DNA from 3 places in the Mesorhizobium sp. P3_A10 genome. Region 3 is predicted to be linked to each of the others. Evidence: predicted binding sites of a transcription regulator. Region 3 holds the regulator's gene; each other region holds the start of a gene.
The links. Region 3 encodes LexA, which represses DNA repair genes until DNA is damaged. Its sites were predicted from a motif close to TGTTCNNNNTGTGTTCNG; they were not measured.
Positions count from the first base shown of each region.

Region 1: a site for LexA is predicted at 1,935-1,952, ahead of dinB (DNA polymerase IV). Genes of this name have one in related genera too.
Region 2: a site for LexA is predicted at 2,509-2,526, ahead of AC1DXU_RS23810 (helicase-related protein). Genes of this name have one in related genera too.

Region 1 covers NZ_JBFUFZ010000002.1:416,177-420,369, reverse strand. Annotated here, with positions in the region: gene AC1DXU_RS08860 (hypothetical protein) at 1-257, shown strand, start outside; gene dinB (DNA polymerase IV) at 634-1,875, opposite strand; gene AC1DXU_RS08850 (hypothetical protein) at 2,197-2,448, shown strand; gene AC1DXU_RS08845 (hypothetical protein) at 2,699-3,457, shown strand; gene AC1DXU_RS08840 (hypothetical protein) at 3,703-4,110, shown strand.
Region 2 covers NZ_JBFUFZ010000007.1:18,072-22,264, forward strand. Annotated here, with positions in the region: gene AC1DXU_RS23810 (helicase-related protein) at 1-2,342, opposite strand, end outside; gene AC1DXU_RS23815 (hypothetical protein) at 2,925-3,140, shown strand; gene phbB (acetoacetyl-CoA reductase) at 3,223-3,948, opposite strand; gene AC1DXU_RS23825 (acetyl-CoA C-acetyltransferase) at 4,032-4,193, opposite strand, start outside.
Region 3 covers NZ_JBFUFZ010000003.1:224,160-228,352, reverse strand. Annotated here, with positions in the region: gene AC1DXU_RS13955 (ComEC/Rec2 family competence protein) at 1-1,408, shown strand, start outside; gene lexA (transcriptional repressor LexA) at 1,402-2,139, opposite strand; gene kynU (kynureninase) at 2,618-3,865, shown strand; gene AC1DXU_RS13940 (AMP-binding protein) at 3,884-4,193, opposite strand, start outside.

The sequences.
Region 1 (4,193 bases), on a different contig from region 3:
ACCCGGCCGAATTCGGCAGTGAAAAGCCTTTTGGCTTTCACTCGGTGCTGCTGACCGCGGCGTGGTTAAAGTCCGAAGGGGAGGTTGCCTTGGTGGAGAGTTGGCTTGGCGATCGGCTGATTGCCAGCGATGCCGTCACCTTGTCGGCGCTGACGCCCGTTCACTACGCCCCGATGCTCGCGCAGGTGACGCGCGTACGTCTTTCCACCAAGCACTATTGGCAACTCGTGCTCGACGATCTCGTGGTCGCCCGCTGAGCTACAGACTGATGGAATTCGGGGCGTTCGCCGTGACCTGCGAGAGTTTGCCTTTTTTGACCAGCGCCGGCTTTGAATAGGTCTTCTTCATTTTCCCATTCTCCAATGGCGTGGGTCAATCTCAGACTGCGTGTGTCCAGAAGCGGGTCGCCAGACACCACTGGCACGCCGACTCAAATGGTTTCACCAAGCGTGCTTAGCCCGCCGAAAGCGCCCCATTTTCCGCTGTAACCTGCGAAAGCTTGCCCTTCTTGACAAGCACGGGTTTCAAATAGGTTTTCTTCATGGGTCCCACCCTTCAACGTCGCGCGATAATGCCAGATAGCCCGGTGCAGTCAACCTCACCGCGCCGGCGACCAAGTCCGACATACCTTTATCACAATTCCTTCTCCGCCAGTTCCCTGAAAGCGTCGGGCACGGAACGCGCCGCTTCCAGCGCCACCGTGCCGTAACCGACCGCCTGTTTGCCGAAGCGCTGGCGGATCTTGTCGACTGCGCGGTCGGCGCCGAAGCGCGCCAAGCCCTTTTTGGTGCCAGGTCTCTGCTTCTCGTCGGCAAGGCCGAGCGGCAGTTCGAGCTGCAGCTCGGTACTTTCCTCCAGATGCGATACCGAGATCGCCAGCAGTGAAATGGTCTTTTCCTGGGGGTAAGCGGCAAGCACGCCGCGCACCAACTCCTCGGCGATCTCGGCCAGCATCAGCGTTGCCGAAATCGGCTGGTCGAGGGTGACCGAGCGGCTCACGGCGCTGAGGTCGGCAAAGCGGACGCGCACCGTCACCGTGCGGCCGGGCCGCGCTTTGGCTCTGAGCCGGCTGGCGACACGGTCGGCCAGATGCAGCATCACCGGCACGAAGATTTTTGCCTCGGCCGGTTTCTTGCCGAGCGCCGATTGCGCCCCGGCCGAATGCGCCCGGCGCTGCGTCACCAGTTTTCGCGGGTCGCGGTTCCACGCCAATGCGGCAAGCTTTTCGCCGGCGGCGGGTCCGAGCAGGCGCTCCAGCGCCCCGCTGTGCGTCTTCGCCAGCTGGCCGATGGTCTCGACGCCGATTTCGGCCAGCCGCGCCTTCGTCGCCGGGCCGACGCCCCACATCAGCCCGACCGGCAGATCATGCAGGAAGGCAAGTTCACCGGCGGGATCGACCACCACCAGCCCGTCTGGTTTCGCCACTTGCGAGGCGATCTTGGCCAGATGCTTGGTGCGAGCCACGCCGATCGAGATCGGCAGGCCGAGTTCTTGCCGCACCCGGTGGCGTATCGTGGCGGCGATCTCGGCCGGCGACCCGAACAGATGCGTGCAGCCGGCGACATCGGCAAAGGCCTCGTCGATGGAGATGCGCTCGACCAGCGGCGTAAAATCGTCGAGCACTTTGATGGCGGCGTCGCCGAGCCGCTGATAGTCACCAAAATGACCGCCGACGAAGATCAACTGCGGGCAGAGCTCCCGGGCGCGCCGTCCCGGCATGCCGCCGCGCACGCCAAAAACCCTGGCCTCGTAGGAGGCGGCGAGCACCACGCCGCCTCCTACGGCGATCGGCTTGCCTCTGAGCGAGGGGTCGAGCAGTTGCTCGACCGAGGCATAGAAGGCGTCGAGATCCGCATGGAGAATGGTGGGTTCCATCCCGACCGTTTCCTTGCGGCGCTGCTGCATTAGCCGCGTCTATTTTGAGAGATGTTTTACAGAACAAATAGAGAACAAATCGTGTCCTGCGTCAAGCAGAGATGCGCCCTTGACCAGTTTCGAAGACAGCAGCGCCGAGTCGCTCTGCGCAATGCCTTGGAAGACCACCACAAAGCCTGAACGCGGGTGCCGCATGGGCATCCACGACAAAGTCGCCGCCAGATCGTCTCTTGCGGGAACCCAGATCGTCTCTTGCGGGAACATTGTCGATCGCAGCTGCGTTGATAGTCGCGATGGGACACTGTTTGCGGGAGGTCTGGAATGGGCCACTTTGAAATGATCGATCTTGTCTGCATCGTCGACGCCTGTATGACCGGCCGGTCTGCTGGGCGGGTTGTGTCGATGGCCAAGGCGGTGGAAGAATTGCGGGTGCTGACCGGGGATTTCGTCTCGTCGGATGAAGCGGCGGCGAATGCGTTGTCGGCAGTGGCGCTGAAGCGCGGCTGCGCGGTGCTGTTCGACGAACAGGCCGGGGCCGACATCACGCGGGCGCCCTGGTCGCAGCCAAACTGAGGCCGCTAGGACCATAGTCTGATTGGTATAGGACCTTTGCGTTCCAAAGGGCCCAAACCCCTCCCTTCTATTCGTCGCACCTAGCAATTTCAAAGGGTTATGACGGTTTTTCGATTCGGCTCGTTCACCGGCGACCGCTTCGCTCTCGCATTGAAACCACATTTGTTCAAAGTTTACCCAAGGCATTAGCGATTTCTCATATCCCCCTCTATAGCGGTTGGTGGCGGTGGCGATTCCCGGAGGAGATATTATGACATCCCGAAAGACCCTTCTTGCGGCGCTTGCAGCGTTCGCGCTTTTGGCGTCTCCGGCCCTGGCTGGTGCTGGCGGCAACGGTGGTGGCCACGGCAACGGTGGTGGCCACGGCAATGGCGGCGGCAACGGCAATGGCGGCGGAAACGGCAATGCCGGCGCCAAATCCGGCAACAGCGGTTCGCACGGCAAGTCGGCGTCAGCCAAGGGGAAGGCCGCCAAGGCCGAAACGGAGGCTGTTGCAAGCGTTGACGACGCCGAGCAGACCGCCTCTGTGCCCAAGGAAAAGAATATCAATGCCAAGCTCGGCCGGTTGCACTCGCTTCAGCGCAACATCAACGCCTATATGCATTCCAAGAGCAAGAACTTCGCTGGCATCCAGGCTTTTGTGACACAGTCGGCAATAGCCAAGAACGCTCAAGCCGTGGCAGATGCGGCCAATCAGGCGGTCGACGACGCCCAGGCCGCGCTCGACGCGCTAAAGGCGAAAGCGGCTGACCCGCTTACCCCGCCCGACGAGGTCCCAACCCAAGAGGAGCTCGATGCCGCGCAGACCGCGCTCGACGACGCCACTGCGGCGGCGGTAGATCCCCAGGCTGCGGCCGACGCAGCTGCTGCCGACATCCCGTCGCTCGACACAGCTCTTGCCGACATGGCCAACAAGCCTGTCGACGCCGAGGTGACGGATTGGGCCAATGGCGTGCTTGCCGACAAGATCGACCAGATGGCCGCCAAGCTGGCTCCGGCGACGCCGTAAGGTTCATCGCGGCTGAAACGACCCAGTCGACGATCAAGCCGCCGGTTCGCCCGGCGGCTTTTTTTGACGGCATGTTGGAACTGCCAATCTACTCCGGCGGGTAGCGCTGTTCGCCTGGTGTCAATGTTCCTGCATGCAAACATTAAGGGGAAAGGCGCTGCTAACCCTCGGTACGGCATGGAGTATCCGCATTTGCTGATATAGGCTTCCCGATGTCGGGGTAAACGGCATTGGGAGGACAAGACATGCCTAGGGTTTCAGAACTCTTCTTCAAAACAGCCATCGTTTTTCTCATTCTGGGCATCGCCGCCGGTCTGCAGATGGCGATCTCGGGCGACCACGGCGCCTTTCCGGCGCACGCGCACATCAACCTGTTGGGATGGGTAACCAGCGCCATCTTCGGCGGCTACTATGCGCTCAATCCGGCAAAGGCCGAGCGCAAGCTCGCCATGATCCACTACGGCCTCTACACGCTTGGCATCGTGGTGATGTTGCCGGCCCTGTACCTGATGCTGCAGGGCAATCCGGCGCTTGAGCCGATCGTCGCCGGCGGTTCGCTCATCGTCGCCGCTGCCGTGCTGATCTTCGCCGTCGTGGTCTTCTCGCCCGAGGCGGAGCGCTCGGCCTCGGGAATGCGGCCGGCCTCGCGCTGAGGCTGCTGCCGGCCAAGGCACGACGCCTGGCCGAAACTGTCTGCCCCGCGCTTCCCCCTCGGAGGCGCGGGCCAATCGGTAGC
Region 2 (4,193 bases), on a different contig from region 3:
GCGCCGTCGGGGCGCTGGCCAAGGCCGGGCTTCCAGTTGGTCGCCGGACGGATCAGGTCGGCCAGCCGCTCGAGAATGTCGATGCGCACGGCGCGGCGGCCGAGATTGCGGTAGCCGGCGAGCTTGTAGAAGGTCTTGTCGAAAGCGGGATCGATGACCACCGAAGTGCGGCCGGAAGCCAACGCATGAACGACGTCGCCAAAGCCCGGCTTGTCCTTGCCGTCGTTCTTGAGCGCCCACAGCAGCGTCACCAGACCGGCCGGAGCCGGCTTGATCAGTGCCGGCACGAAGACATGGTAGGCGCCGAAGCGGACGCCGAGGCGGCGGAGCGCCGCGCGACCTTCCTGGTCGAGCGACTTCATCTCCTCGGCGATGTCGCGGCGGTTGATGAGGCCGAAATGCTCGACGAGCTGGAAGGCAATGCCACGGCCGATACCGGTGATCTGCTCGGCGTTCTTGAGGTCGACCAGCGGTTTCAGCAGGGATTCGATCTGGAAATTGACGAAGCGCTCGGCACGCGCCGCGACCTTGTCGCGGGCAGGACCGGTGAGCTGTTCGTCGGCCAGCAGCACCAGACGTGGCTTCAGCACTTCGTCGCCCGAAACCAGCGTGCCGATCGGCGCGCCAATCCAGCGCAGCGTGCCGTCGGAGCCGAGCGCGATGTCGCCGTTGGACGAGGCGCCGAAGCGTTCGGCGCGTGCCTCGAACTCGGCTGCAAGCGCCTTCTGGGCTGCCGCACGCACGGCCTTGGCGTCTTCGCCGCCGGCGCTCTGGTCGGCGGTGAAGCGGAATCCTTGCAACTCGCCGACATGGTGGCCTTCGACAAGGACGGTTCCGGTTGGGCTGATTTCGGCTTCAGGCATGGTATTTTCTCTAAGGCGCCGCATGAGGACGGAAGTCCTGCGGTCTACGAAGCGTTTCGTCAACCGCTCATGCAGCGCATCCGACAATCTGTCTTCGATTTCGCGCGTCTTTTCCTGCCAGTGTGCCTGATCGGCCAGCCAGCCGGGCCGGTTGGACACGAATGTCCAGGTGCGGATCTCGGCAATACGGTGCGACAGCGTGTCGATGTCGCCCTCGGTGGTGTCGGCGCGGCGCACCTGCTCGGCCATGTAGTTCTCGTCGACATGGCCGTGCCTGGCCAGGTCCATGTAGATCGAGGCGATGAGGTCAGAATGCTGGGCCGGCGCGATCTTCCGGTAGTCGGGCAAGGCACAGGCTTCCCATAACAGCGCCACGCGCTTGGGGTCGGTGGCAAGCGCTCTTATGTCGCCGTCACGCGACAGATGCTCGAGCGCCTGTGCGTCGACCGCCGGCAGTGCCCGGGTCAGGCCTTCGACCGGCGCGTTGGTCTCGATCGAGCGTTTCAGCGCATCGAGGCTGGCGAAATCGAAACGGGCAGAGCGCCACTGCAGCACCTTCACCGGATCGAACTCATGGCCTTCGATCCGCTTGACCAGTTCCTCATCGAGCGGATCGACCTGGCCGGTCACGCCAAAGGTGCCGTCGCGCAGATGCCGGCCGGCGCGACCGGCGATCTGGCCGAGCTCGGCCGCCGTCAAATTGCGATACTGGTAGCCGTCGAATTTGCGGTTCTGGGCAAAGGCAACGTGATCGAGATCGAGATTTAGGCCCATGCCGATGGCGTCGGTGGCGATCAGATAGTCGACATCGCCCGACTGGAACAGCGCCACCTGCGCGTTGCGGGTGCGGGGCGACAGCGCGCCGAGCACGACGGCGGCGCCGCCCTGCTGGCGGCGGATCAGTTCGGCGATGGCATAGACCTCGTCGGCGGAGAAGGCGACGATTGCCGTGCGCCTGGGCAAACGGGTCAGCTTCTTCGAACCGGCATAGGCGAGGTGCGACAGCCGCGGCCGCGTCACCACCGAAACGCCCCTCAGCAGCTTTTGCAGGATGCCGTGCATGGTGGCGGCGCCCAACAGCAGCGTCTCCTGGCGGCCGCGCAGATGCAGGATGCGGTCGGTGAAGATGTGGCCGCGCTCGAGATCGCCGGCCAGCTGCACCTCGTCGATGGCGACGAAGGCCGCGTCGGTCTCGCGCGGCATGGCTTCGACGGTGCAGACGGAATATCTGGCGCCTGGCGGCTGGATCTTCTCCTCGCCGGTGATCAGCGCCACCTTATGGGCGCCGACCTTCTCACAGACACGGGCATAGACTTCGCGGGCCAGTAGCCTGAGCGGCAGGCCGATGATGCCGCTTTCATGCGCCACCATGCGTTCGATGGCGAGATGGGTCTTGCCGGTGTTGGTCGGGCCGAGCACGGCGGTCACGTCGCGGCCCGACAAGATCAGCGGCTCAGTGTGTTTCGGCTGGATGTTCATCGGCCTGGAAATGAGGCTTTCTGCGTCGCGTTGTCGGGAGCGCGCCCCAAAGTGGCGCGTATGACAGGCGACACATAGGGATTTCGTGGGCGAAGCGAAAGCGGAATGTTCCAGCCTGCTGTCCGAGGGTCGCGCTCGAGGGCTGAATCCGTCCCCGGTTAACAGTTGGAACGAGTCTGGAACGAATCGGCGACGAATCAGTGACTCCTGCAGATTCAGCTTTTGTTCACGGCTATATGTGGATTTTGCGACCAGGAGTCTCACCACATGCTGAATCGCTGGAACTGGCCCGATTCATGCAAGCGAACGCAGATGTTAACCTTTGCCGGTGAAAGATCGGATCCTGACGGCGGACCTCACCCAAGATTATGAAATTGTTGATCTTTCCTAACGCGCCTTAATCATTTGGAGGGTGATTTCGGCCTCCGCCGTTAACGTTCCGGTCAAAGCCGGAACGAATCGGCGACGAATCGGCGATGACGAGATTTTCCCGGTTTGTTCACCCCAACATCTTGTGTTGTGAACAGGTTTTCCACCGAGAATCCACAGGCTTGCTAACAGGTTTCGCACAGGCGGCGGCTGTTGCCGTTAATTTCTGCGTACCGGAGTGGCACAGATCGGCATCGCCGGGCGCTTTCGCTGGTCAACCTCAATCCATTCCTGAAGCGTCGCATCGCCTTGAAGCTGTCAGGCCTCAGCCGGACGCCGCTTGCCCGGCTGCCGGCACCGTCGCGCGACCCAGGTCCGATGACCCAGGCCAAGCCTGCAGCCAAGCCAGGGCTGAAGCTTGCCGCCTGACAACCGCGATCGTCCGGTCCCAGTGATTCCGGTACCGGCCGTTGGGCCGGTACATCATTGGTCGGCGAGGGACGCCAAAGCCTCAGGCGAAATACTGGCCGCCATTGGCCGAGATGGTCGAACCGGTGATGAAGCCGGCCTCGTCGGAAGCGAGGAAGACGACGCAGCGCGCGATCTCCTCGGGTTCGCCGAGGCGGCCGACCGGGATCTGCGGGATGATGCGTTCGTTGAGCACTTTTTCGTCGATCGCCTTGACCATCTCGGTGGCGATGTAGCCGGGGCAGATGATGTTGACGGTGATGCCCGCGCGAGCCCCCTCTTGAGCAAGCGCCTTCGAGAACCCGATGTCACCGGCCTTGGCGGCGGAATAGTTGACCTGCCCGGCCTGACCCTTCTGGCCGTTGATCGAGGAGATGGTGATGACGCGGCCGAACTTGCGGTCGCGCATGCCGCCCCACAGCGGATGCGTCATGTTGAAGACGCCCGACAGATTGGTGTCGATGACCTCTTTCCACTGCTCGCGCGTCATCTTGTGGAACATGCCGTCACGGGTGATGCCGGCATTGTTGACCAGCACCGAAACCGGACCAAGGTCGGCTTCGACCTGTTTGATGCCGGCGGCGCAGGCATCATAGTCGGCGACCGACCATTTATAGGTCTTGATGCCGGTTTCTGCGCTGAACTTCGCCGCAGCCTCGTCATTGCCGGCATAGTTGGCAGCAACCGAATAGCCGGCATTCTTCAACGCGATCGATATCGCCGCACCAATGCCACGCGATCCACCCGTGACGATTGCAACCTTGCTCATGCGCTTCCCCTTTTTGATAGCCCTGTTGTCGGGCTTTTCAGGCACTGGATAAAGAACGGGCGGCTTGCGCCGCCCGGATAATGCTACAGGGCTTCAACGCACATGGCGACACCCATGCCGCCGCCGATGCACAGCGTGGCAAGGCCCTTCTTGGCGCCACGGCGGCGCATTTCGAAGACCAGCGTGTTGAAGACGCGGGCGCCGGAGGCGCCGATCGGGTGGCCGATGGCAATGGCGCCGCCATT
Region 3 (4,193 bases):
CGCCGGCACCATCATGGCGCTGCTGCGCGGCGCCTTCGCCCTGTTCCCGGATTTTTCCTCACGCCGGCCGGTGAAGAAATATGCCGCGGCTGCCGCGCTCATGTCCATCGCCGCTTATCTCATCATTTCAGGCGTCGTGGTCGCCGCCGAGCGCAGCTTCATCATGCTAGCGGTGATGCTCATCGCCGTGCTGTTCGACCGGGCCGCACTCACCATGCGCAATCTGGCGATCTCGGCCATTGCCGTCATCCTGGTGTCGCCGCACGAGGTGGTCGGCCCGAGTTTCCAGATGTCCTTCGCCGCCACCGCGGCCCTGGTCGGCGCCTATGCAGGCTGGTCCGACTACCGCGCGGGTAAGGCGACGTCGCCACCGCCGCGCCGCTCACCGCTTGCCTTCCTCAGCCGGAAATTCCTGTTGGCGACGGGCGGTCTGGCCATGACCTCGATTATCGCCGGCAGCGCCACAGCGCTGTTCGCCATCTGGCATTTCCAGCGTGTGTCGCCGCTCAGCCTGTTTGCCAATCTGGCCATCATGCCGATCGTCTCGCTGGTTGTCATGCCTTTCGCGGTTCTTAGTGCGTTGGCGATGCCGTTCGGCGCCGACGGGCCGTTCCTCTATGTCATGGGCAAGGGGCTGACAGCGATGATTGCCTTGTCGGCATGGATCTCGGAGCGCTCGCCAGTCGATGCGGTCGGGTTGATTTCGCTCAAGTCGGTGTTGTTGACAACCATCGCGCTGATCATCGCCACCATGGCAACGACATGGCTCAGGCTGGCTGCACTTCCTTTCGCGATCGCCGGACTGTTGACGATTTCCGACACACGCACGCCCGATGTGCTGATCTCGGAGGATGCCCATCTGGTCGCGCTGCCGATCGGCGGCGGCGAACTGGCCCTCAACCGGGTGCGCTCGAACGAATTCACAACCGACAACTGGAAGCGCGCCTTGAAGTCCGAAACCATCGTCGAGCCCGAGATATTCGACAACAGCGGCGAACAATTCGACATCGCCGACCCAGCCGAATTGCCGCCGGGGTCGCCGTTCTATTGCAAGGCCGGGCTGTGCCTTGCGCGGCATCCCTCAGGCGCCATCGTCGCCTATGTCGAAGACCGCAAGGCGGCGTGGAAAGCCTGTTCTTTCGCGACCCTGATCATCATCGACGACGCCACCGCCTATGACCCTTGCCGCAATCCGCTGGTCCTTGTCGTCAACAAACGGCAGCTTGCCCGTCTGGGCAGCGCCGCGATCTTCTTCGACCCGCAATCGGCAACCAGGCCGCCGGAGATCGACTTTGCCGTCGACAAGCCATACCGCCCCTGGCATGTCCAACGAAAGTTCTCGCGCGAGGCGAGGGGCATGCCGCCCTACAAGAAGCCCGACAGATCAGCCGCCGAGCCGGCTCAGTAGCGCCGTATCAGCCCGACCAGCTTGCCTTGCACCTTGACCCGGTCCGGACCGAAAATGCGTGTTTCATAGGCCGGGTTGGCGGCTTCGAGCGCGATCGAAGCGCCCTTGCGGCGGAACCGCTTCAGTGTCGCTTCCTCGTCATCGACCAACGCCACGATGATCTCGCCCGGGCTGGCGGTATTGGCATTGCGGATGATGACCGTGTCGCCGTCGAAAATGCCAGCCTCGATCATCGAATCGCCCTTGACCTCCAGCGCGTAGTGCTCGCCGCCCATGATCATGTCCGGCGGCACCGAGATCGAATGCGTCTGGTGCTGGATGGCGTCGATCGGCACACCGGCGGCGATGCGTCCCATCACCGGGATCGACACGGCGGCAACCACATCGTCGTCATTGCCGGCCGAAGGCATACGGGACGGTCCTGGCTTGATTTGCCGCCCGAGGCTGCCCTGACCAAGACTGCCCTGGATGACGCTCGGCGAGAATTTGCGCGCTGCGTTGAGACCGGGCGCGATCGAGTCCGGCAGGCGCAGCACTTCCAGCGCACGGGCACGATTGGGTAGCCGGCGAATGAAGCCGCGTTCTTCCAGCGCCGTGATCAGCCGGTGGATGCCGGATTTGGATGCGAGGTCGAGCGCTTCCTTCATCTCGTCGAACGAGGGCGGAATGCCGCTCTCCTTCAGCCGCTCATGGATGAACATCAGAAGTTCATGTTGCTTGCGCGTCAGCATGGCGGCCCCCAGGGATTTCGAACCAGAATCGGAAAAACAAACCCAGAACAAACACTATCTGTTCCAGTTGTGTTCCGCAACCGTTTAAAGTTTAATGAATGTGTTAGGGCTCTGGAAATGATACCGCCGCGCCAGCGGCGCAGCCCCGCTTTCACCGGATCGCGCCTCATCGCCTTGATTCTGCTTTCGTTTGCCGCCTCTGGGTTACCACAAGGCGGCATTGGAATCGGCCGTCAGCCGGCAAAGAGGACACGGAACTGAAGCCATATCGACGGGGCGGTTTGGTTAGTGAACCGTGAACGAAACGAAGTCAAAACGCCAACCTTGGGTTGGCTTGGCTCCTGGTTTTCAGCGCCTGGTCGGACAGCTTGTCATCGGTGGAACCTTGCCGCGCGATGCCAGGTGGTGGAAAAGCGCTCGTGACCGATGGATGCCGTCGTTCCGGCGTTGCGTCGAATCTTGGGGGAGCAGACAAACCATGACAGGAATTCCCGACCTCGCGGCCATCGAGGCGATGGATGCCGCGGATCCGTTGCGCGCCATGCGCGACCGCTTTGTGCTGCCGCAAGGGGTGATCTATCTCGACGGCAATTCTCTGGGGGCTGCCTCGCATGCCGCTTTCGAGGAATTGCGCAAGGCAGCGACCGAGGAATGGGCGCACGACCTGATCCGCGCCTGGAACACGGCCGGCTGGTTCGATATGCCGCTCGAACTCGGCGACCAGCTCGGGCGCCTGATCGGCGCCGCGGCCGGCCAGACGGTGGTCTGCGACACGACGTCGGTCAACATCTACAAGCTGCTGCACGCCGCGATGGCGATGCGGCCGGAGCGGCCGGTCATCGTGGCCGAGGGCGACAGTTTTCCGACTGACCTCTACATGGCTGAAGGCGTGCTCTCGACAAGAAAAAACACTCAGTTGCGCCTCGCCGGCGTCGACGCGCCTGATATCGAAGAGCTGATCGACCAACGCACCGCCGTGGTGCTGGTCAATCACGTCAACTACAAGTCCGGCGAGCTGCGCGACATGCTGGCACTGACGCGCAAGGCCCAGGACGCTGGGGCGCTGATCGTCTGGGATCTTTGCCACACCGCCGGCGCGATGCCGGTCGAGCTCGACAGATCGAACGCCGATTTCGCCGTCGGCTGCACCTACAAATATTTGAATGGCGGCCCGGGCGCCCCTGCCTTCATCTATGCGGCCGAGCGCCACCTTGCCGACATCCAGCAGCCGCTCACCGGCTGGTGGGGGCATGCCCGGCCCTTCGCCTTCGAGCCAGGCTATGCCGTGGGCATCGGCATCCGCCGCTTTCTGTGCGGCACGCAGCCGGTGCTGTCGATGCGCACGCTGAAGGGGGCGCTCGACATCTGGAGGGATGTCGACATGGCGGCGGTGCGCAGCAAGAGCATTGCGCTGGCCGACCTGTTCATCGAACTCGTCGAGGCCAAGTGCGGCGCTTACGGGCTGACGCTCGAAAGCACCCGCGACGGCGCCAAACGCGGCAGCCAGATTTCATTCATGCACGAGCATGGCTACCAGATCATGCGGGCGCTGATCGAACGGGGCGTGATCGGCGATTTCCGCGCGCCGTCGACCATGCGCTTCGGCTTCACCCCGCTCTATGTCGGCTACGCCGATGTCTGGCACGCGGTCGAAGTGCTCGAGGACATCTTGCGCAGCGGCGCCTGGAAGGATGCGCGCTTCGCCGTCAAGACGGCCGTCACTTGATCGGAAGCGCCGGTCTCGTCAAACGGTTTTCGGCGCGCGCAGCCGAAAACGCTGGATCTTGCCGGTCTGCGTCTTGGGCAGCGCGTCGACGAACTTGACCGACCGCGGGTATTTGTAGGGAGCGATTGTCGCCTTGACGTGGTCCTGCAGGCGTTTGACGGTTTCCTGGTTTGCCGCGACGCCTTGCACCAGCACGATATGGGCTTCGACGATCTGGCCGCGTTCGCTGTCCTCGGCGCCGATCACCGCGCATTCGGCGACGTCGGCATGCGAAAGCAGCGCCGCCTCGACCTCCGGCCCGGCAATGTTGTAGCCGGCGCTGACGATC